4 regions of the Streptomyces sp. NPDC051180 genome follow, and region 4 is predicted to be linked to each of the others. Evidence: riboswitches for the same ligand, from Rfam matches in the RefSeq annotation. Region 4 holds a riboswitch; each other region holds the start of a gene.

Region 1 (4,749 bases), on a different contig from region 4:
CGTGTCGTCGGGGCCGTGGACGAGGAGGACCGGGACCCGCAGGGCGTCCGGCGAGGCGGCGGCCCCGACGCGGTCGCCGTGCGCGCCGGTCCTGCCCTGGGCGGCGCGGACGGCGAGCGGGAGCAGCGGGCCGGGGACGTGGCGGGCCGCGGCGAGGTTGCGCAGGGTGGCCTCCCAGTCGAGGACCGGGGAGTCGAGGACGAGGCCGGCGATGCGGTCGCGGACCCCGGACTCGGCGGCGGCCCGCAGGGCCATCGAGGCGCCGGTCCCCCAGCCGTGCAGGACGACCTGGGAGGCGCCGCGGCGGACGGCGTAGCGGATGGCGGCGTCGACGTCGCGCCACTCGGAGTCGCCGAGGTGGGCGAGGCCGTCCGGGGAGGGCGGCGCGCCCTCGTCGCCGCGGTAGGCGGGGACCAGGACCGGGATCTTGCGGCGGTGGAAGAAGGGGACGACGTTCAGCGGGTGCTCGCGGGTGGTGCCGAGGCCGTGCAGGGCGATCACCCAGGTGCTGCGCGGGCCGTGCACGATCCAGGCGGGCAGGGGGCCGAGTTCGCCGGGGATCTCGACGTCCTCGTGGGCCAGGCCGAGGGCGGTGGTCGGGGTGCCCCGGTGCAGCTGGGGGGTGAGGCGGACGCGGCTGCCGGGGCCGGGGGTGCCGAGCTCGACGCGTTCCAGACGCCGGACGACGGTGTCGGCGGTGTGCGGGACGCGGTCGAGGACGGGGCCGACGACGGCGTGCAGGCCGGGGGCCTCGATGCCGTACGTGCCGGGGCGCAGCGAGGCGAGGCTGCGGGTCAGGGTGATCCGGTCCGGGCCCGTGGCGTGCACGGTCAGGCGTGGATCCCCGGGGAGGGGTCGTCCGGACGGCGCCTTGAGGGCGACGTCGCTGGCGTACCGGCCGGCCGCGACCGCGGCCGCGCCGGCACCGATCAGAGTGGTGACGGCCACTGCCGTCGCTGTAGCCGGGCGCACGCTCTCCAGTGTCGGCAGGGTGCGGGCGGGGTGCCACCGGACGGAGCCGGGCGGGGGGGCCGACGGCGGCGGCGTGCGCTCCTCCGGACGCCACCCAGGGGAGTGACATGGGTCTCCCCGGCGGGGTCCCCCGGTCGGATGGTTCCGTCCGGGGAGCGGAACGGGGCGGTCGCGGAGGAACCCGGGCAGGTCATACGTGCCCGGGGAGGGACCGGATTACCCGGGGTTGCGGGGTGACCGCATCGTGGACAGCCGACCCTCTGGGAGGACAAGCGGAATCTCTTGACACCGGATAGGGACACCACGCCGCCCGCCCCAGTTCATCTTCCGTTCACCCAGGTTGCTTACGTTCGTCGAGCCACTGACGTCAAACGATTGCCTGGGTAAATGGAACACATCACGCTGCTGCTCGCCATTGTGGTCGTGACAGCTCTCGTGTTCGATTTCACGAACGGTTTCCACGACACCGCCAACGCGATGGCCACGACCATCTCGACCGGTGCTCTCAAGCCCAAGACGGCGGTGGCCATGTCCGCCGTGCTGAACCTCGTCGGAGCGTTCCTGTCCGTGGAGGTCGCCAAGACGATCTCCGGCGGGATCATCAACGAAGAGGGCATTCGTACAGAAGTGATCTTCGCGGCGCTCGTGGGCGCCATCCTGTGGAACCTGCTGACCTGGCTCCTGGGCCTGCCGTCCAGCTCCTCCCACGCTCTCTTCGGCGGACTCATCGGCGCCGCGGTCATGTCGGCCGGCTGGTCCGCCGTGAACGCCCCGACCATCGTCACCAAGGTCCTGATCCCGGCCATCGCGGCGCCGATCGTCGCCGGCCTCGCCGCGATGCTGGCCACCCGGCTGACGTTCAAGATCGGCGCCAAGACCGACGAGAAGCACACCGCCAAGGGCTACCGCGTCGGCCAGATCGCCTCCGCCGGTCTCGTCTCCCTCGCCCACGGCACCAACGACGCCCAGAAGACGATGGGCATCATCACCCTCGCCCTGGTCACGCAGGGCGTCGTCAGCCCCGGCTCGAACCCCCCGCTGTGGGTCGTCGTCTCCGCCGGTGTCGCCATCGCGCTCGGCACCTACCTCGGCGGCTGGCGCATCATCCGCACCATGGGCAAGGGCCTCACCGACCTCAAGCCGCAGCAGGGCTTCGCCGCCCAGACCAGCGCCGCCACGGTCATCCTGGCCTCCTCGCACCTCGGCTTCTCCCTCTCCACCACCCAGTCCTGCTCGGGTGCCGTGATGGGTGCCGGCCTCGGCCGCAAGGGCGGCGTCGTCCGCTGGTCGACCGCGACCCGGATGTTCGTCGCCTGGGGCCTGACCCTGCCCGCCGCGGGTCTGGTCGGCGCCGGCGCCGAGTTCCTGACCAAGCAGGGCACCTGGGGCATCGCCGCCGTCGCGGTCCTGCTGGTCTCCGGTTCGGCCGTCATCTGGGCGCTCTCCCGCCGCAAGCCGGTCGACCAGCACAACGTCACCGCCGACGACCTCGACGCCCCCGAGCCCGCGGGTGTGGTGACCACGGCGATCGCCGCCGTCACCCCGCCGCCGGCCGGCTCCGTCGCCGCGGTCGCGGACGCGGACCTCAAGACCACCATCCCCGCGCCGGCTCCCACGGACCCGGCCGCTCCCCCCGCCCCCGCGGCAGCGGTGTAAGGAACCAACGACATGAAGATCGACTGGGCAGCCCTCGGCTCCGTCTTCGGAGTCAGCCTCGTGGCGACCGTCGCCCTGGTGGGCCTCTTCACCCTCGGCGTCATCGGCCTCTCCAAGCAGGAGCAGGCCGCCGCCCAGGGCGGTTCCGCCGCCCTGGCCCGCACCGGCGCGTACGCCTGCTTCGCCCTGTGCCTGGCGGCCGTGGCGTACGGCATCTACCTGATCGTCGCCTGACGGTCCCCGGTACCTCGGCCGGGCGGTCCGCACCTTCGGGTGCGGACCGCCCGGCCCTCGTGTTTGTGGTGCTCCGCACAGTGACGCGACGCAGGTCAACGGTGAGTTGACGGCTGTTCTCGGGCCGTGGTGGACTGCCGAGGCCATTACGGCGGCAGCAGAGGAAGTCCGGTGCGAATCCGGCGCGGTCCCGCCACTGTGACCGGATCCCCAGGGTCCGGGAGTCAGGAACTCTCGCCGCCGGTCACGTCGATCCAGGGCGCGGACCCTGAGTGAGGACATTGCGCCATGCCCGGCCGCAGCCGCAGCCTTTCCAGAGCCACCCGTGTCTTCGCGTACGGAGCGACCCTCGGCCTCGCCGTCGACCGGCTGGTCGGCGACCCCCGCCGCGGACATCCCGTCGCCGCGTTCGGCCGGGCGGCCGCCGCCGTCGAGGAGCGTCTCCACCACGACCACCGGGGCTGGGGCGCCCTGCACACCGCCGTCTGCGCCGGCGCCACGGCCGCGGCCGGCGCCCTCGCCGCCCGCGCGGTCAAGGACAGCCGCGCCGCCTCCGTCGCCCTGACCGCCGCCGCCGTGTGGGCCGTGGTCGGCGGGACGACCCTGGGCCGGGAGGCCCGCGCGATCGGCGGGGCGCTGGAGGCCGGGGACCTGGAGGTGGCCCGGGAGCGGCTGCCCCACCTCTGCGGGCGCGACCCGCAGGCCCTGGACGGCCCCGCGATGGCCCGCGCGGTCGTGGAGTCCGTCGCCGAGAACACCTCCGACGCCGTGGTCGGCGCCCTCTTCTGGGGCGCCGTCGCGGGCGTGCCGGGGCTCGTGGGCTTCCGGGCCGTCAACACCCTCGACGCGATGGTCGGCCACAAGTCCCCCCGCCACCGCCGGTTCGGCTGGGCCTCGGCGCGGCTGGACGACGTGGCCGGCTGGCCCGGGGCCCGGCTGACCGCCGTCCTCGCCACCGTCGCGGGCGGCGACCCGCGCGGAGCCGCACGGGTCTGGCGCGCGGACGCGGCACGGCACCCCAGCCCGAACGCGGGCCCCGTCGAGTCCGCCTTCGCGGGCGCCCTCGGCGTGCGGCTCGGCGGGACCCTCGCGTACGGCGGGCGGGTCGAGCACCGGCCCGTGCTCAACGGGGAGGGGCGGCCCGTGGAGGTCGCCGACATCGAGCGGGCGGTCCGGCTGTCCCGCCGGGTCACCGGACTGACCCTGGCCGCCTGCGTGGGCGGCCGGCTGATCGTGAGCGCGCTGAAGCGGAGGAACGCATGAGGGGTGGCGGACTGCTCGTCGCCGGGACCACGTCCGACGCCGGCAAGAGCGTGGTGACGGCCGGAATCTGCCGCTGGCTGGTCCGCCAGGGCCTGAAGGTGGCGCCGTTCAAGGGACAGAACATGTCCCTCAACTCCTTCGTCACCCGCGAGGGCGCCGAGATCGGGCGGGCCCAGGCCATGCAGGCCCAGGCCGCCCGCGTCGAGCCGACCGCGCTGATGAACCCGGTGCTGCTCAAGCCCGGCAGCGACCGTTCCAGCCAGGTCGTCCTGATGGGAAAGCCGGTCGGCGAACTGAGCGCCCGCGGCTACCACGGGGGACGGCAGAAGGAACTCCTCGAACCCGTCCTGGCGTGCCTGGAGGAACTCCGGGGCATGTACGACGCCGTGATCTGCGAGGGGGCGGGCAGTCCGGCCGAGATCAACCTGCGGCGCACGGACATCGTGAACATGGGCATCGCGCGGGCCGCGCGGCTGCCCGTCGTGGTGGTCGGGGACATCGACCGGGGCGGGGTCTTCGCCCAGTTCTTCGGGACGACGGCGCTGCTGGGCCGCGAGGACCAGGCCCTCGTCGCCGGCTACCTGGTGAACAAGTTCCGGGGCGACGTCACCCTGCTCGAACCCG
Region 2 (4,749 bases), on a different contig from region 4:
GCCGTACGAGTCGGCGCGGGCCATCGGCGGCACCAGGTGGTCCACGAGCGTGGCGTGGACGCGGCGCTTGGCCTGGGTGCCCTCGCCCGGGTCGTTGACGAGGAAGGGGTAGACGAGCGGCAGGTCGCCGAGGGCGGCGTCGGGGCCGCAGGCGGCGGACAGTCCGGCGTTCTTGCCGGGCAGCCACTCCAGGTTGCCGTGCTTGCCGAGGTGGACCATGGCGTCGGCGCCGAAGCCGCCGTCCTCGGCGCGGGCGGCGATCCAGCGGTAGGCGGCCAGGTAGTGGTGGGACGGCGGGAGATCGGGGTCGTGGTAGATCGCGATCGGGTTCTCGCCGAAGCCGCGCGGCGGCTGGATGAGGACCAGCAGGTTCCCGCGGCGCAGCGCGGCGAGGACGATGTCGCCCTCGGGGTTGCGGGAGCGGTCGAGGAACATCTCGCCGGGCGCCGGGCCCCAGTGCTCCTCGACGTGGGTGCGCAGCTCCTCGGGCAGGGTCGCGTACCAGCGCTTGTAGTCGGCGGCGGGGATGCGGACCGGGTTGCGCGCGAGCTGCTCCTCGGTGAGCCAGTCCTGGTCGTGGCCGCCGGCCTCGATCAGGGCGTAGATCAGCTCGTCGCCGTCGCCGGAGACCACGCCGGGGAGGTCCTCCTCCGGTCCGAAGTCGTAGCCCTCCTCGCGCAGCCGGCGGAGCAGGGCGACGGCGGAGGCGGGGGTGTCGAGGCCGACCGCGTTGCCGATGCGGGAGTGCTTGGTGGGGTACGCGGAGAGGACGAGCGCCAGCTTCTTCTCCGCGTTCGGGATGTGGCGGAGCCGGGCGTGCCGGATCGCGATCCCGGCGACGCGGGCCGCGCGCTCGGCGTCGGCGACGTAGGCGGGCAGGCCGTCCTCGTCGATCTCCTTGAAGGAGAACGGGACGGTGATGAGCCGGCCGTCGAACTCGGGCACGGCGACCTGGCTGGCGGCGTCCAGCGGGGAGAGGCCCTCGTCGTTCTCCTCCCACGCGGACCGCGAGCCGGTGAGGCACAGCGCCTGGAGGATCGGCACGTCGAGCGCGGCGAGCGCGCCCGCGTCCCACGCCTCCTCGTCGCCGCCGGCCTGGGCCTCGGCGGGCTTGGTGCCGCCGGCGGCGAGGACGGTGGTGACGATGGCGTCGGCGGTGCGCAGGGTGTCGACGAGTTCGGCCTCGGGGGCGCGCAGGGACGCGACGTACAGCGGCAGCGCGCGGGCGCCGGCGTCCTCGATCGCGTCGCAGAGGGCGCCGACGAAGGCGGTGTTGCCGCTCATGTGGTGGGCGCGGTAGTAGAGCACGGCGACGGTCGGGCCGTCGGTGCGGCGCGGGGTGCGGTCCAGCGGGCCCCAGGTGGGGGCGGCGGCCGGGGCCTCGAAGCCGTGGCCGGTGAGCAGGACCGTGTCGGAGAGGAAGCGGGCCAGCTGCTCCAGGTTGGCGGGGCCGCCGTGCGCCAGGTAGGCGTGGGCCTCGGTGGCGACGCCGACGGGGACGGTGGACGTCTCCATCAGCTGGGCGTCGGGGGCCTGTTCGCCGCTGAGGACGACGAGCGGCTTTCCGGTGGCGCGGATCGCGTCGAGCCCCTCCTGCCAGGAGCGGAGCCCGCCGAGGAGGCGGACGACGACGAGTTCGGCGTCGTCGAGGAGGCCGGGCAGGTCGGCGAGGGGAAGGCGGGCGGGGTTGGCGAAGCGGTACTCCACCGGGCCGCCTGCGGTCCCGGCGTTCGCCGCGCGGGCACTGAGCAGGTCGGTGTCGGAGTGCGACAGCAGCAGAAGCATGGCGTGCGCAGGCCCTTCCTCGGGGTTGTCCGCGCCCCGGGTGGTCGTGTGGATGGCGGGAGTTCCTGACTCACTCGTTCCGGGTCGTGCCGAGGCGCGGCCGGTACGGGCTCACAGTGGCGGGACCGCGCCGGATTCTCACCGGGCTTCCTCCCCGGGGTCCTGGGACCCCATGCCGTCTGCATAGTAGATCGTGCCGTCGGGGGGCCGGGGAGTCGGCAGGATCACACCCGGTGGTCGGTCGGTTTCCCGTGGGTATGCTCGCCGCCATGCCGCCCACCCCACCCCCGACGCCCGAACGGGGCGAACCTCGCATACGGGACCGTGGCGACGCCTGCCCCGGGGCGCTGCGCCTGCACGCGGCCGACGACGGTCGGCTGGCCCGACTCCGGCTCCCCGCAGGTCGTTTGACGCTCCGTCAGGCACAGGTCCTGGCCGACGCGGCGGAGGCCCTCGGCGACGGGCGGATCAGCGTCACCTCGCGCGGCAACGCGGAGCTGCGCGGCCTTCCGGAGGGGTGCGGGGCCCGGCTGGCGGAGCTGCTCGCCGCGGCGGACCTGCTGCCCTCCCCCACCCACGAACGCGTCCGCAACATCATCGCCTCGCCCACCGCCGGCCTCGGCGGACTCGGCCACGCCGACGTGCAGTTGTGGGCCCGAGGGCTGGACGCCGCCCTCTGCGCGGAGCCCCGGGCCGCGTCCCTTTCGGGACGGTTCCTGTTCGTCCTCGACGACGGCCGCGGCGAGGTCGCCGGCCTCGGCGGCGATGTGAGCTTGGTCGCAGAGCCGGACGGGACCGCCCTGCTGCGGCTCGGCCCGGCGGCCTTCCGGATCGACGCCGCCGACGCGGTCCCGGCCGCCCTCGTCGCCGCCCTCGCCTTCCTGGACGCCGCCGACGCGGCCGGCACCGGGGCCTGGCGGCCGCGGGAGCTGCCCGACGGCCACGTCCCGGAGTGGGCCGGGGCCCTGGCCCGCGCCGGAGTCGACGCGGAGCCCGTCCCCGTACCGCCGCCGCTCACCGTCTCCCCGCCGCCCGCCCCCGGGGCGCTCCCCGGCGGGCTGCACGTCCTCGCGCCGCTCGGCCGGCTGACCGCCGCCCAGCTCCGGGCCCTGGCGCCCGCCGCCGAACTCCGCCTCACCCCCTGGCGCGGGGTGGTCGTCGTGGACCCGGCGGACCCGGACGTCCCGACACCCGGGACCGCCGCGGAGCGGCTGCGGGAGCTGGAGCGCCAGGGGTTCGTCACCCGGCCCGGGGCGCCGGGGGCGGGGGTCACCGCCTGCACGGGTCGGCCCGGCTGCGCCAAGTCCCTCGCCGACGTCCGGGCGGACGCGCTCGCCGCGCCGGCGGGGCCGCTGCCCGTGCACTTCTCCGGGTGCGCACGCCGCTGCGGGCACCCGCACGGCGACTGGGTCGAGGTCCTCGCCACCGGCGAGGACGGCTATCTGGTGGACGGACTCCCCACCCCCCGCACCTCCCTGACCGAGGCGGTCGCCACCGCCCGCACGAACCCGACGAGATGAGCGAGAGCACCAGGATGTTCGACTACGAGAAGGACGGGGCGGAGATCTACCGCCGGTCCTTTGCCACGATCCGCGCCGAGGCGGATCTGGCGGGCCTGCCCGCCGACGTCGCCCAGGTGGCGGTCCGGATGATCCACGCCTGCGGCATGACCGACCTCGTACGCGATATCGCCTACTCGCCGCAGGTCGTCTCCCGCGCCCGCGAGGCGCTCCGGGCCGGCGCGCCGATCCTCTGCGACGCCCAGATGGTCGCCAGCGGGGTCACCCGCAAGCGGCTGCCCGCCGACAACGAGGTGATCTGCGCGCTCTCCGACCCGGCCGTGCCCGCGCTCGCCGCCGAACTCGGCACCACGCGCTCCGCCGCCGCCCTCGAACTGTGGCGGGACCGCCTCGAAGGCTCCGTCGTCGCCATCGGCAACGCGCCCACCGCCCTCTTCCACCTCCTGGAGATGGTCGCGAAGGGCGCCGGGAGGCCCGCCGCCGTCCTCGGCATACCCGTCGGCTTCATCGGCGCCGCCGAGTCCAAGGACGCGCTCGCGGACCAGGACCTCGGCCTCGACTACCTCGTCGTCCGCGGCCGGCGCGGCGGCAGCGCCATGACGGCCGCCGCGATCAACGCGATCGCCCACGAAGCGGAGATCCAGGCATGACCACCGTGACCGGAAAGCTGTACGGCGTCGGCCTCGGCCCCGGCGACCCGGACCTGATGACCGTCGCCGCGGTGAAGGCCATCGCCGCCGCCGACGTCGTCGCGTACCACTCGGCCCGCCACGGCCGCTCCATCGCCCGCTCGATCGCCGCGGAGCACCTCCGCGAGGGGCAGATCGAGGAGCGCCTGATGTACCCGCTCACGGTGGAGACCACCGACCACCCGGGCGGCTACCGGGGCGCCCTGAACGACTTCTACGAGGAGGCGGCGGCCCGCCTCGCCGCCCACCTCGACGCCGGCCGCACCGTCGCCGTCCTCGCCGAGGGCGACCCGCTGTTCTACGGCTCGTACCAGCACATGCACAAGCGGCTGGCCGACCGCTACGACACCACCGTCATCCCCGGCGTCACCTCGGTGAGCGCCGCCGCAGCCCGGCTCGGGGAGCCGCTGTGCGAGGCGGAGGAGGTCCTCACGATCATCCCCGGCACCCTGCCGGAGGACGAGCTGACGGCCCGCCTCGCGGGCACCGACTCGGCGGTCGTGATGAAGCTCGGCCGCACCTTCCCCACCGTGCGGCGGGCCCTGGAGCGGGCCGGCCGCCTCGACGACGCCCGGTACGTGGAGCGGGCGTTCATGACGGGCGAGCGGACCGGCGCCCTGGCCGAGGTGGACCCGGAGACCGTCCCGTACTTCTCCGTCGCCGTCCTGCCCTCCCGCGTCGACGAGGAGCCCCCCGCCCGCGAGCGCGGCGAGGTCGTCGTCGTCGGCACCGGCCCCGCCGGGGCACCCTGGCTG
Region 3 (4,749 bases), on a different contig from region 4:
TGCTCCGCCTGTGGGACGCGCCGGTCGAGACGGCCGCGCTGCGCTGGGGCCGGTGAGGCGGCGGTGGGTACGGACGAGGGAGCGGGCATGACGGAGACCTTCGGCGCCGCGTTCCTGGTGCGCTGGCTGGACGCGGTCGCCGGGGCCGTCGACCGGGAGGCGGACCGGCTCACCGAGCTGGACTCGGCGATCGGGGACGCCGACCACGGCGCCAATCTCAGGCGCGGCTTCGCCGCGGTCACGGACCTGTTGGCGAAGGAGCCGCCGGCGACGCCCGGCGCGGTGCTCACCGCCGCCGGGCGACAGCTGATCTCCACGGTCGGCGGCGCGTCGGGCCCGCTGTACGGAACCCTGCTGCGGAGCGCCGGGAAGACCCTGGGCGAGGACGAGGGGGTCACCCGGGAGCGGCTGGCGGAGGCGCTGGACTCCGGGGTGGCCGCCGTGTCCCGGTTGGGCGGTGCCCAGGTGGGCGACAAGACCATGCTGGACGCGCTGACTCCGGCGGTGGAGGGCCTGCGGACCTCGTTCGCGGCGGCCCGCGCCGCCGCGGACGAGGGCGCGCTGGCGACCGTACCCCTGCGGGCGCGCAAGGGCCGGGCCAGCTACCTCGGCGAACGCTCGACGGGGCACCAGGATCCGGGGGCGACGTCGTCGGCCCTGCTGTTCGCCGCGCTCGCCGAGACGGCGGCGGCCGAGGGCCTGTCGGCCGGGAACCCGGCGTCCGGGAACGCGAGCGCCGCGGACCGGGGCGTCGGGGAGGGGCACGGCGCCGGGGAGGCGTCGTGAGCCCGGCGGGGGGCGGGGCCGCGCCCGTGGGTATCGTGCTCGTCTCGCACAGCTCGGCGGTCGCGGCGGCCGTCGCCGAGCTGGCCGCGGGGCTCGCGGGCGGCGGGGACCTCGCGCCGCTGGCTGCGGCGGGCGGCCTGCCGGACGGCGGGCTGGGGACGAGCGCGGAGCTGATCTCGGCGGCGGCGCAGGCCGTGGACCGCGGGGCGGGGGTGGCGCTCCTGGTCGATCTGGGGAGCGCCGTGCTCACCGTGAAGGCGCTGCTCGCCGAGGGCGACGAACTCCCGGAGGAATCCCGTCTGGTGGACGCGCCGTTCGTCGAGGGAGCGGTGGCGGCGCTGGTGACGGCGAGCGCCGGCGGGGACCTCGACGCGGTGGCGGCAGCGGCCTCGGAGGCGTACTCCTACCGCAAGGAGTGACCTCCGGCGGCGGGTGCGCGGAGTGACGGAGAGGCCGCACCGGGTGGCGACCGTGTTGTGATGTACCTGGTCAACGCACTAATGTCGCAGGGCCTTGGTGTACGGGAAACCGGTGCAGTACCGGTGCGGCCCTCGCCACTGTGATCGGGAGGTCCGGCTCCACCTCCGCGGGGAACACCCTCGGGGAAGCCACTGGACCGCGACGGGAGACCGCCGCGGTGTGGGAAGGCGGAGTCGGACGGCATGACCGTCAGCCAGGAGACCGGCCAGGGTGCGTTGTCCATCCACGAGGTGCTGGAGAGGGTCTTCCGACCATGCATATAGCCGAGGGGTACCTTCCCCCTGCGCACGCCGCCGCCTGGGGCGTCGCGGCCGCCCCGTTCGTCGTCCACGGGGTGCGCTCCCTGACCCGCGAGGTGCGCGCGAACCCCGAGTCCACCCTGCTGCTCGGCGCTTCCGGCGCCTTCACGTTCGTCCTGTCGGCGCTCAAGCTGCCTTCGGTGACGGGCAGTTGTTCCCACCCGACCGGCACGGGCCTGGGCGCGATCCTGTTCCGGCCGCCGATCATGGCGGTCCTGGGGACGATCACCCTGCTCTTCCAGGCCCTGCTGCTCGCCCACGGCGGCCTCACCACGCTCGGCGCCAACGCGTTCTCGATGGCGATCGTCGGGCCCTGGGCGGGGTACGGGACCTACCGGCTGGTGCGCCGGTTCGGTGCGCCGCTGATGGTCGCCGTCTTCTTCGGCGCGTTCGTCGCCGACCTCTCGACGTACTGCGTGACCAGTGTGCAGCTGGCGCTGGCCTTCCCCGACCCGGGCAGCGGCATCGCGGGGGCGCTGGCCAAGTTCGGCGGCATCTTCGCCGTGACGCAGATCCCGCTGGCGGTGAGCGAGGGCCTGCTGACCGTGCTCGTGATGCGGTTGCTGACCCAGTCGAGCAAGGGCGAGCTGACCCGTCTCGGCGTCCTCGCCCCGCGGTCCGCCGAGCGCCACGAGGAGGCGGCCGCACGATGAGCAGGATCAGCCGGAACACCAGGATCAACGCCCTTCTGCTCCTCGCCGTCGCGGCGCTCGCGGTGCTGCCGCTCGTGCTGGGCCTCGGCGACCACAAGGAGGAGCCCTTCACCGGGGCCGACGCCGAGGCGGAGACCGCGATCACCGAGCTCCACCCGGACTACGAGCCCTGGTTCAGCCCCCTGTACGAACCTCCTTCCGGGGAGATCGAGTCTGCCCTGTTCGCCCTCCAGGCCGCACTGGGCGCCGGCGTCCTGGCGTACTACTTCGGTCTGCGTCGCGGCCGTCGCCAGGGCGCTGCGCGGGCCGCGTCGGCCGCGGGCGACGGCGAGCAGCGGGCCGCCGAGAAGCGCTCCGCGGGCGACACGGGCAAGGACGGTGCCGCCGGAGCCGACGCCCCCGTCCCCGGCCGGGACGCGTAGCCGCCGATGCTGCCCATCGACGCGGCGGCGCACGGCAGCCGCTGGCGTGCCCGCCATCCCGCCGAGAAGGCGCTGCTCGGCTTCGGTCTGACGTTGTGCGCGGTGTGTCTGCCGCCGTGGCCGGGCGCCGTGCTCGTGGCGGCGGCCACGCTCGGGGTGCTGCTCGGTCCGGCCGGCGTGGCGGGCCGTCAGCTGTGGCGGGCGTTCCGCGTGCCGCTCGGCTTCTGTGTCACGGGCGCGGTTCCGCTGCTCTTCGAGGTGGGCGGGGCCCGGGGGCCGGTGGCGCTCGCGCCGGACGGCCCGGCGCACGCGGTCGAGCTGCTGCTGCGTACTTCGTCGGCCTCGCTCGGGGTGCTGCTGTTCGCGTTCACGACGCCGGTGTCCGACGTCCTCCCCCGGCTGGTCCGGGCGGGGGTGCCGGCGCCGGTGGTGGACGTGGCCCTGGTGATGTACCGGATCATCTTCCTGCTGCTCGACTCGCTGGCCAGGATCCGGCAGGCGCAGGCGGCCCGGCTGGGGCACACCAGCCGGGCCGCGACCTGGCGTTCGCTGGCGGGCCTCGGCGCGACCACTTTCGTCAGGGCCTTCGACCGGGCGCAGCGCCTGCAGTCGGGGCTCGCCGGCCGGGGGTACGACGGGACGCTCCGGGTGCTGGTGCCCGCGTGCGCCGTCTCCCGCCGGTTCCTCGCGGCGACGGCTCTGCTGCTCGGGGGCCTCGTCGCCCTCACCCTCGTACTCGAAAGGTTCCTTCCGTGACGCCTCCGCACCCGACGACGCCTCAGGGCCCGGCTCCCGTCGTGGAGCTGGTGAGGGCGGGATTCGCCTACGAGGACGGGCCCCCGGTCCTGGAGGACGTGGACTTCGCGGTGGCGGAGGGACGGGCGATCGCGCTCCTGGGCCGCAACGGCAGCGGCAAGACGACGCTGCTGCGCCTGCTGAGCGGCGGCCTGAAGTGCGGGAGGGGCGCGCTGCTCCTGGACGGGGCGCCGGTGGCGTACGACCGCCGCGGGCTGACCCGGCTGCGGACCACCGTGCAGCTGGTCGTGCAGGACCCGGACGACCAGCTCTTCGCCGCCTCCGTGGGCCAGGACGTGTCCTTCGGGCCGACGAACCTGGGGCTGCCGGAGGACGAGGTGCGGCTGCGGGTGCGCGAGGCCCTGGAGGCGCTGGACATCGTGGCCCTCGAGGACCGGCCGACGCACCTGCTCTCGTACGGGCAGCGCAAGCGGGCCGCGATCGCGGGCGCCGTGGCGATGCGGCCGCGGGTCCTGATCATGGACGAGCCGACGGCCGGCCTCGACCCCCACGGCCAGGAGCGGCTGCTCGACGCCCTGGGGCGGCTGCGCGAGGGCGGCACGACCGTGGTCATGGCGACCCACGACGTGGACCTCGCCCTGCGCTGGGCCGACGAGGCCGCCGTCCTCTCCCCCGCGGGGCTGCGGACCGGACCGGTCGCCGACCTCCTCGCGGACGACGAGCTCCTCGCCGACGCCCGGCTCCGCCGCCCCTGGGCCACCGCGGTGGCGCGGCTGCTCCGGGCCCGCGGTCTGCTCGACCCGGACGCGCCGGAGCCCCGCACGCCCGAGGACCTGGACGCGTGGGCGGGTGCGGGGAGCCTGTGATCCTTGAGGTTACCGAGTAGTAGACATCACTCCCCGATTCTTCTGCAACTAGTTGCATAAGGCGGACGGGTCCCCTAGAACTGAGGGCGACGATCCTGCGCGAGGAGGCGCCCCGATGACCCCGTACCCGCACCTGCTGAGCCCGCTCGACCTGGGGTTCACGACCCTGCCCAACCGGGTGATCATGGGGTCGATGCACGTCGGCCTGGAGGAGACCGAGCACGGCTTCGAGCGCATGGCCGCGTTCTACGCCGAGCGGGCGCGCGGCGGCGCCGGCCTGATCGTCACCGGCGGCATCGCACCCAACGAGGCCGGCCGGCCGTGGGACGGCGGCGCCAAGCTGACCACGGACGAGGAGGTCGCCGAGCACCGGCTGATCACCGACGCCGTGCACGCCGAGGGAGGCCGGATCGCGATGCAGATCCTGCACTTCGGCCGGTACGCCTACCACCCCGGCCTGGTCGGCCCCAGTGCGATCAAGGCGCCG
Region 4 (4,749 bases):
CGCCTGTGGTCGGTCTCGCACAAGCACGGGTACGTGACCACCTCCGACTTCGTCCGCGGACGCTTCGGGTCCAAGGGCCTGTCGCTGGCGGTCGCGGTCACCGGCATCCTCGCCACCATGCCGTACATCGCGCTCCAGCTCGTCGGCATCCAGGCCGTCCTGGACGTGATGGGCGTCGGCGGCGGCGAGAACACCCACTGGTTCGTCAAGGACCTGCCGCTGCTGCTCGCCTTCGGCGTCCTCGCGGCGTACACGTACTCCTCCGGCCTGCGCGCCCCCGCGCTCATCGCCTTCGTCAAGGACACGCTGATCTACATCGTCATCGCGGTGGCGATCATCTACATCCCGATCAAGCTGGGCGGCTTCGACGAGATCTTCGCCAAGGCCGGCGAGGCGTACGCGCAGACGAACCCGGCGACCGGCAAGCCGCGCGGCACGCTCGTCCCCGGCGACGCGGGCCAGTGGACGTACGCGACGCTCGCCCTCGGCTCGGCGCTCGCGCTCTTCATGTACCCGCACTCCATCACGGCGACCCTGTCGTCCCGGAGCCGCGAGGTCATCCGCCGCAACACCACGATCCTCCCGCTGTACTCCCTGATGCTGGGCCTGCTCGCGCTCCTCGGCTTCATGGCGATCGCCGCCGGGATCCAGGTCAAGAACGGCCAGCTCGCCATCCCGCAGCTCTTCGAGACCATGTTCCCGGACTGGTTCGCGGGCGTCGCGTTCGCCGCCATCGGCATCGGCGCGCTCGTCCCGGCCGCGATCATGTCGATCGCCGCGGCCAACCTCTTCACCCGCAACATCTACAAGGACTTCATCAAACCGGACGCCACCCCGGCCCAGGAGACCAAGGTCTCCAAGCTGGTCTCGCTCCTGGTGAAGGTCGGCGCGCTGGTCTTCGTCCTCACCATGGACAAGACGGTCGCGATCAACTTCCAGCTGCTCGGCGGCATCTGGATCCTGCAGACCTTCCCCGCGCTCGTCGGCGGCCTGTTCACCCGCTGGTTCCACCGCTGGGCCCTCCTGGCCGGCTGGGCCGTCGGCATGGTCTACGGCACCTTCGCCGCGTACGGCGTCGCCAGCCCGACCCAGAAGCACTTCGGCGGCTCCTCCGCCGAGATCCCCGGCATCGGGGAGATCGGCTACATCGGCCTCACCGCCTTCGTGCTCAACGTCGTCGTCACCGTCTTCCTCACCTTCGTCCTCAAGGCCGTCAAGGCCCCCGAGGGCGTCGACGAGACCTCGCCGTCGGACTACACCGCCGACGCCGGCGACCCGGGCGTGGAGAAGGAGCTGCCGAAGCTCGGCTCCACGACGCACTGACCCGACGAACATCCGTCCGCACAGGGCCCGGGACCTCGCCAGGAGGTCCCGGGCCCCTCGCGTGGCCCGCGGGGGGAGACTGTCCCCATGGACTTCACGATCAGGGCGGTACGGCCCGAGGAGCACGAGGAGCTCGGCGAGCTCACCGCGGGCACCTATCTGAACGACGGGCTGCTGAAGTACGGGGCCGAGGACTCGTACCTGCACGTGCTGCGGGACACCGCGCGGCGGGCGCGCGAGAGCGAGGTGCTCGTCGCCGAGGACGGCGAGGGGCGGATGCTCGGCGGGGTGACCTTCGTCCGGGGCGCCACCCCCTGGGCCGACATCGCGGTCGAGGGCGAGGCCGAGTTCCGCATGCTGGTGGTCTCGCCGGAGGCGCGCGGCCGGGGTGTCGGAGAGGCCCTCGTGCGGGCCTGCGTCGAGCGGGCGCGGGAGCTCCCGGGGTGTGCGCGTCTCGTGCTCTCCACGGACGTCTCGATGGCCGCCGCGCACCGGATCTACGAGCGTCTGGGCTTCGTCCGCACCCCGGAACGGGACTGGGAGCCGATCCCCGGTCACTCTCTGCGCACCTACGCCCTGGAGTGGTGAGCCGAGGCGACGACACAACATGTGGGGGGTGCCAAGAGCGGCGCCCCCCACATGTATGCTCGTCCTCGCTGTCGACGCAGGGGAATCCGGCGCGAATCCGGAACTGTCCCGCAACGGTGTGCTTCGTGCGGATTCGTACGGAGTGAGTCCGAGGACCTGCCGACGGCGCGCCCGGTCCTTCCGTTCCGGGTGCCACTGACTTCCGGGCCTCGCGGAGTGGGCCGGTGGACACGGCGCGTCCGACGACCCAGGACGTCCCCCTGCCCGCCTTCCCCCGTCGCGGCCCCGGCCGAGCGAGGGAGAGCCCCCACGTGACCATCGCGCCCGCCGATCCGGCTTCGGCCGAGGCTTCCGCGGTCGAGAGCGACGGCCCCGGGACCGTACTGCTGCGGACCCTGACCGACCTCACCGCCGATCTCCCCGACACCGACCCCGGCAAGGTCGCCGCCGCCGCGCTCCGCGGCCGCAGCGCCGCGTCGGACGAGGCGGAGCTGCGCGAGCTGGCCACCGAGGCGGCCGCGGGCCTGATCGCCGAGGACCCGGCGTACTCCCGGCTCGCCGCCCGGCTCCTGACGATCACCATCGCCGACGAGGCCGCCGGCCAGGGCTCGGTCACCTTCTCCTCCTCCGTCGCCGTCGGCCACCGCGAGGGCCTGATCGCCGACCGCACCGCGGAGTTCGTCACGCGGCACGCCGAGCGGCTCGACGCGACCATCGACGCGGCCGGCGACGACCGCTTCGGCTACTTCGGTCTGCGCACCCTCTACTCGCGCTACCTGCTGCGCCACCCGATCACCCGTCAGGTGATCGAGACCCCGCAGCACTTCATGCTCCGCGTCGCCTGCGGCCTGGCCGAGGACGACAGCGTCCGCGCGCTCGACGAGGTCGCCGCGCTGTACGGGCTGATGAGCCGCCTGGACTACCTGCCGTCCTCCCCCACGCTCTTCAACTCCGGCACCCGCCACCCGCAGATGTCCTCCTGCTACCTGCTGGACTCCCCGCAGGACGAGCTGGACTCCATCTACGACCGCTACCACCAGGTCGCGCGCCTCTCGAAGCACGCCGGCGGCATCGGGCTCTCCTACTCCCGCATCCGCGCCCGCGGTTCGCTGATCCGCGGCACCAACGGCCACTCCAACGGCATCGTGCCGTTCCTGAAGACCCTCGACGCCTCCGTCGCCGCGGTGAACCAGGGCGGCCGCCGCAAGGGCGCCGCCGCCGTCTACCTGGAGACCTGGCACGCGGACATCGAGGAGTTCCTGGAGCTCCGCGACAACACGGGCGAGGACCAGCGCCGTACGCACAACCTGAACCTGGCGCACTGGATCCCCGACGAGTTCATGCGCCGGGTCAACGCGGACGGCGAGTGGTCGCTGTTCTCCCCGGCGGACGTCCCCGAGCTGGTCGACCTGTGGGGCGACGAGTTCGACGCGGCCTACCGCGCCGCCGAGGCCAAGGGCCTGGCCCGCAAGACGATGCCGGCCCGCGACCTGTACGGCCGGATGATGCGGACCCTGGCGCAGACCGGCAACGGCTGGATGACCTTCAAGGACGCGTCGAACCGGACCGCCAACCAGACGGCCGAGCCGGGCACCGTCGTCCACTCCTCGAACCTCTGCACCGAGATCATCGAGGTCACCGACGACGGCGAGACGGCCGTCTGCAACCTCGGCTCGGTCAACCTCGGGTCCTTCGTGACCGGCGGGGACATCGACTGGGAGCGGCTGGACGCGACCGTCCGCACGGCCGTCACCTTCCTCGACCGGGTCGTCGACATCAACTTCTACCCGACCGAGCAGGCCGGGCGTTCCAACGCCCGCTGGCGTCCGGTCGGCCTGGGCGCGATGGGCCTCCAGGACGTCTTCTTCCAGCTGAAGCTGCCGTTCGACTCGGCCGAGGCGCGCGCGCTGTCCACCCGTATCGCCGAGCGGATCATGCTCGCGGCGTACGAGGCGTCCGCCGACCTCGCCGAGCGCAGCGGCCCGGTCCCCGCCTGGGAGCAGACGCGTGCCGCCCGCGGCGTGCTGCACCCGGACCACTACGACGTCGAGCTGAACTGGCCGGAGCGCTGGGCCGCGCTGCGCGAGCGGATCGCCGCCGTGGGCCTGCGCAACAGCCTGCTGCTGGCGATCGCGCCGACCGCGACGATCGCCTCGATCGCCGGTGTCTACGAGTGCATCGAGCCCCAGGTCTCCAACCTCTTCAAGCGCGAGACGCTGTCGGGCGAGTTCCTCCAGGTCAACTCCTACCTCGTCGACGAGCTGAAGAGCCTCGGCGTGTGGGACGCGCAGACCCGGGACGCGCTGCGCGACTCCAGCGGCTCGGTGGCCGGCTTCACCTGGATCCCCGCCGAGGTCCGCGAGCTGTACCGCACGGCCTGGGAGATCCCGCAGCGCGGCCTGATCGACATGGCCGCGGCCCGCACCCCCTTCCTGGACCAGTCGCAGTCGCTGAACCTGTTCATGGAGACGCCGACGATCGGCAAGCTGTCGTCGATGTACGCGTACGCCTGGAAGCAGGGTCTGAAGACGACGTACTACCTGCGCTCCCGCCCGGCGACCCGGATCGCCCGCGCCGCGCAGGCGTCGACGACGGCCGCTGCCCCCATCCCCGTCCAGCAGGCGGCCTCCGACGCGGACGCCCTCGCCTGCTCCCTGGAAAACCCCGAGTCCTGCGAGGCGTGCCAGTAATGAGCTCCACCGAACAGAAGAACCTCCTGGACCCGGGCTTCGAGCTGACCCTCCGCCCGATGCGCTACCCGGACTTCTACGAGCGGTACCGGGACGCGATCAAGAACACCTGGACGGTGGAGGAGGTCGACCTGCACTCCGACGTCGC

What was found. Region 4 has a riboswitch for cobalamin ahead of AB0424_RS20635 (ribonucleoside-diphosphate reductase subunit alpha). Riboswitches for the same ligand answer to the same signal wherever they lie in the genome.
Region 1: linked by a shared signal. The riboswitch ahead of AB0424_RS03765 (cobalamin biosynthesis protein) and the one ahead of AB0424_RS20635 (ribonucleoside-diphosphate reductase subunit alpha) in region 4 are both predicted to bind cobalamin.
Region 2: linked by a shared signal. The riboswitch ahead of cobN (cobaltochelatase subunit CobN) and the one ahead of AB0424_RS20635 (ribonucleoside-diphosphate reductase subunit alpha) in region 4 are both predicted to bind cobalamin.
Region 3: linked by a shared signal. The riboswitch ahead of AB0424_RS01795 (energy-coupling factor ABC transporter permease) and the one ahead of AB0424_RS20635 (ribonucleoside-diphosphate reductase subunit alpha) in region 4 are both predicted to bind cobalamin.

What each region holds. Positions count from the first base shown of each region.
Region 1 is NZ_JBFBBC010000002.1:63,727-68,475, forward strand. It holds gene AB0424_RS03750 (hypothetical protein) at 1-972, opposite strand, end outside; gene AB0424_RS03755 (inorganic phosphate transporter) at 1,360-2,628, shown strand; gene AB0424_RS03760 (hypothetical protein) at 2,641-2,862, shown strand; cobalamin riboswitch at 2,984-3,116, shown strand; gene AB0424_RS03765 (cobalamin biosynthesis protein) at 3,151-4,125, shown strand; gene AB0424_RS03770 (cobyric acid synthase) at 4,122-4,749, shown strand, end outside.
Region 2 is NZ_JBFBBC010000003.1:116,967-121,715, forward strand. It holds gene cobN (cobaltochelatase subunit CobN) at 1-1,785, opposite strand, end outside; cobalamin riboswitch at 1,823-1,974, opposite strand; gene AB0424_RS07250 (cobalamin biosynthesis protein CobG) at 2,055-3,305, shown strand; gene AB0424_RS07255 (precorrin-8X methylmutase) at 3,302-3,955, shown strand; gene AB0424_RS07260 (precorrin-2 C(20)-methyltransferase) at 3,952-4,749, shown strand, end outside.
Region 3 is NZ_JBFBBC010000001.1:402,653-407,401, reverse strand. It holds gene dhaK (dihydroxyacetone kinase subunit DhaK) at 1-56, shown strand, start outside; gene dhaL (dihydroxyacetone kinase subunit DhaL) at 88-786, shown strand; gene AB0424_RS01800 (PTS fructose transporter subunit IIA) at 813-1,205, shown strand; cobalamin riboswitch at 1,256-1,491, shown strand; gene AB0424_RS01795 (energy-coupling factor ABC transporter permease) at 1,520-2,218, shown strand; gene AB0424_RS01790 (energy-coupling factor ABC transporter substrate-binding protein) at 2,224-2,640, shown strand; gene cbiQ (cobalt ECF transporter T component CbiQ) at 2,647-3,396, shown strand; gene AB0424_RS01780 (ATP-binding cassette domain-containing protein) at 3,393-4,262, shown strand; gene AB0424_RS01775 (NADPH-dependent 2,4-dienoyl-CoA reductase) at 4,378-4,749, shown strand, end outside.
Region 4 is NZ_JBFBBC010000011.1:77,547-82,295, reverse strand. It holds gene mctP (monocarboxylate uptake permease MctP) at 1-1,323, shown strand, start outside; gene AB0424_RS20640 (GNAT family N-acetyltransferase) at 1,411-1,911, shown strand; cobalamin riboswitch at 1,950-2,090, shown strand; gene AB0424_RS20635 (ribonucleoside-diphosphate reductase subunit alpha) at 2,223-4,601, shown strand; gene AB0424_RS20630 (ribonucleotide-diphosphate reductase subunit beta) at 4,601-4,749, shown strand, end outside.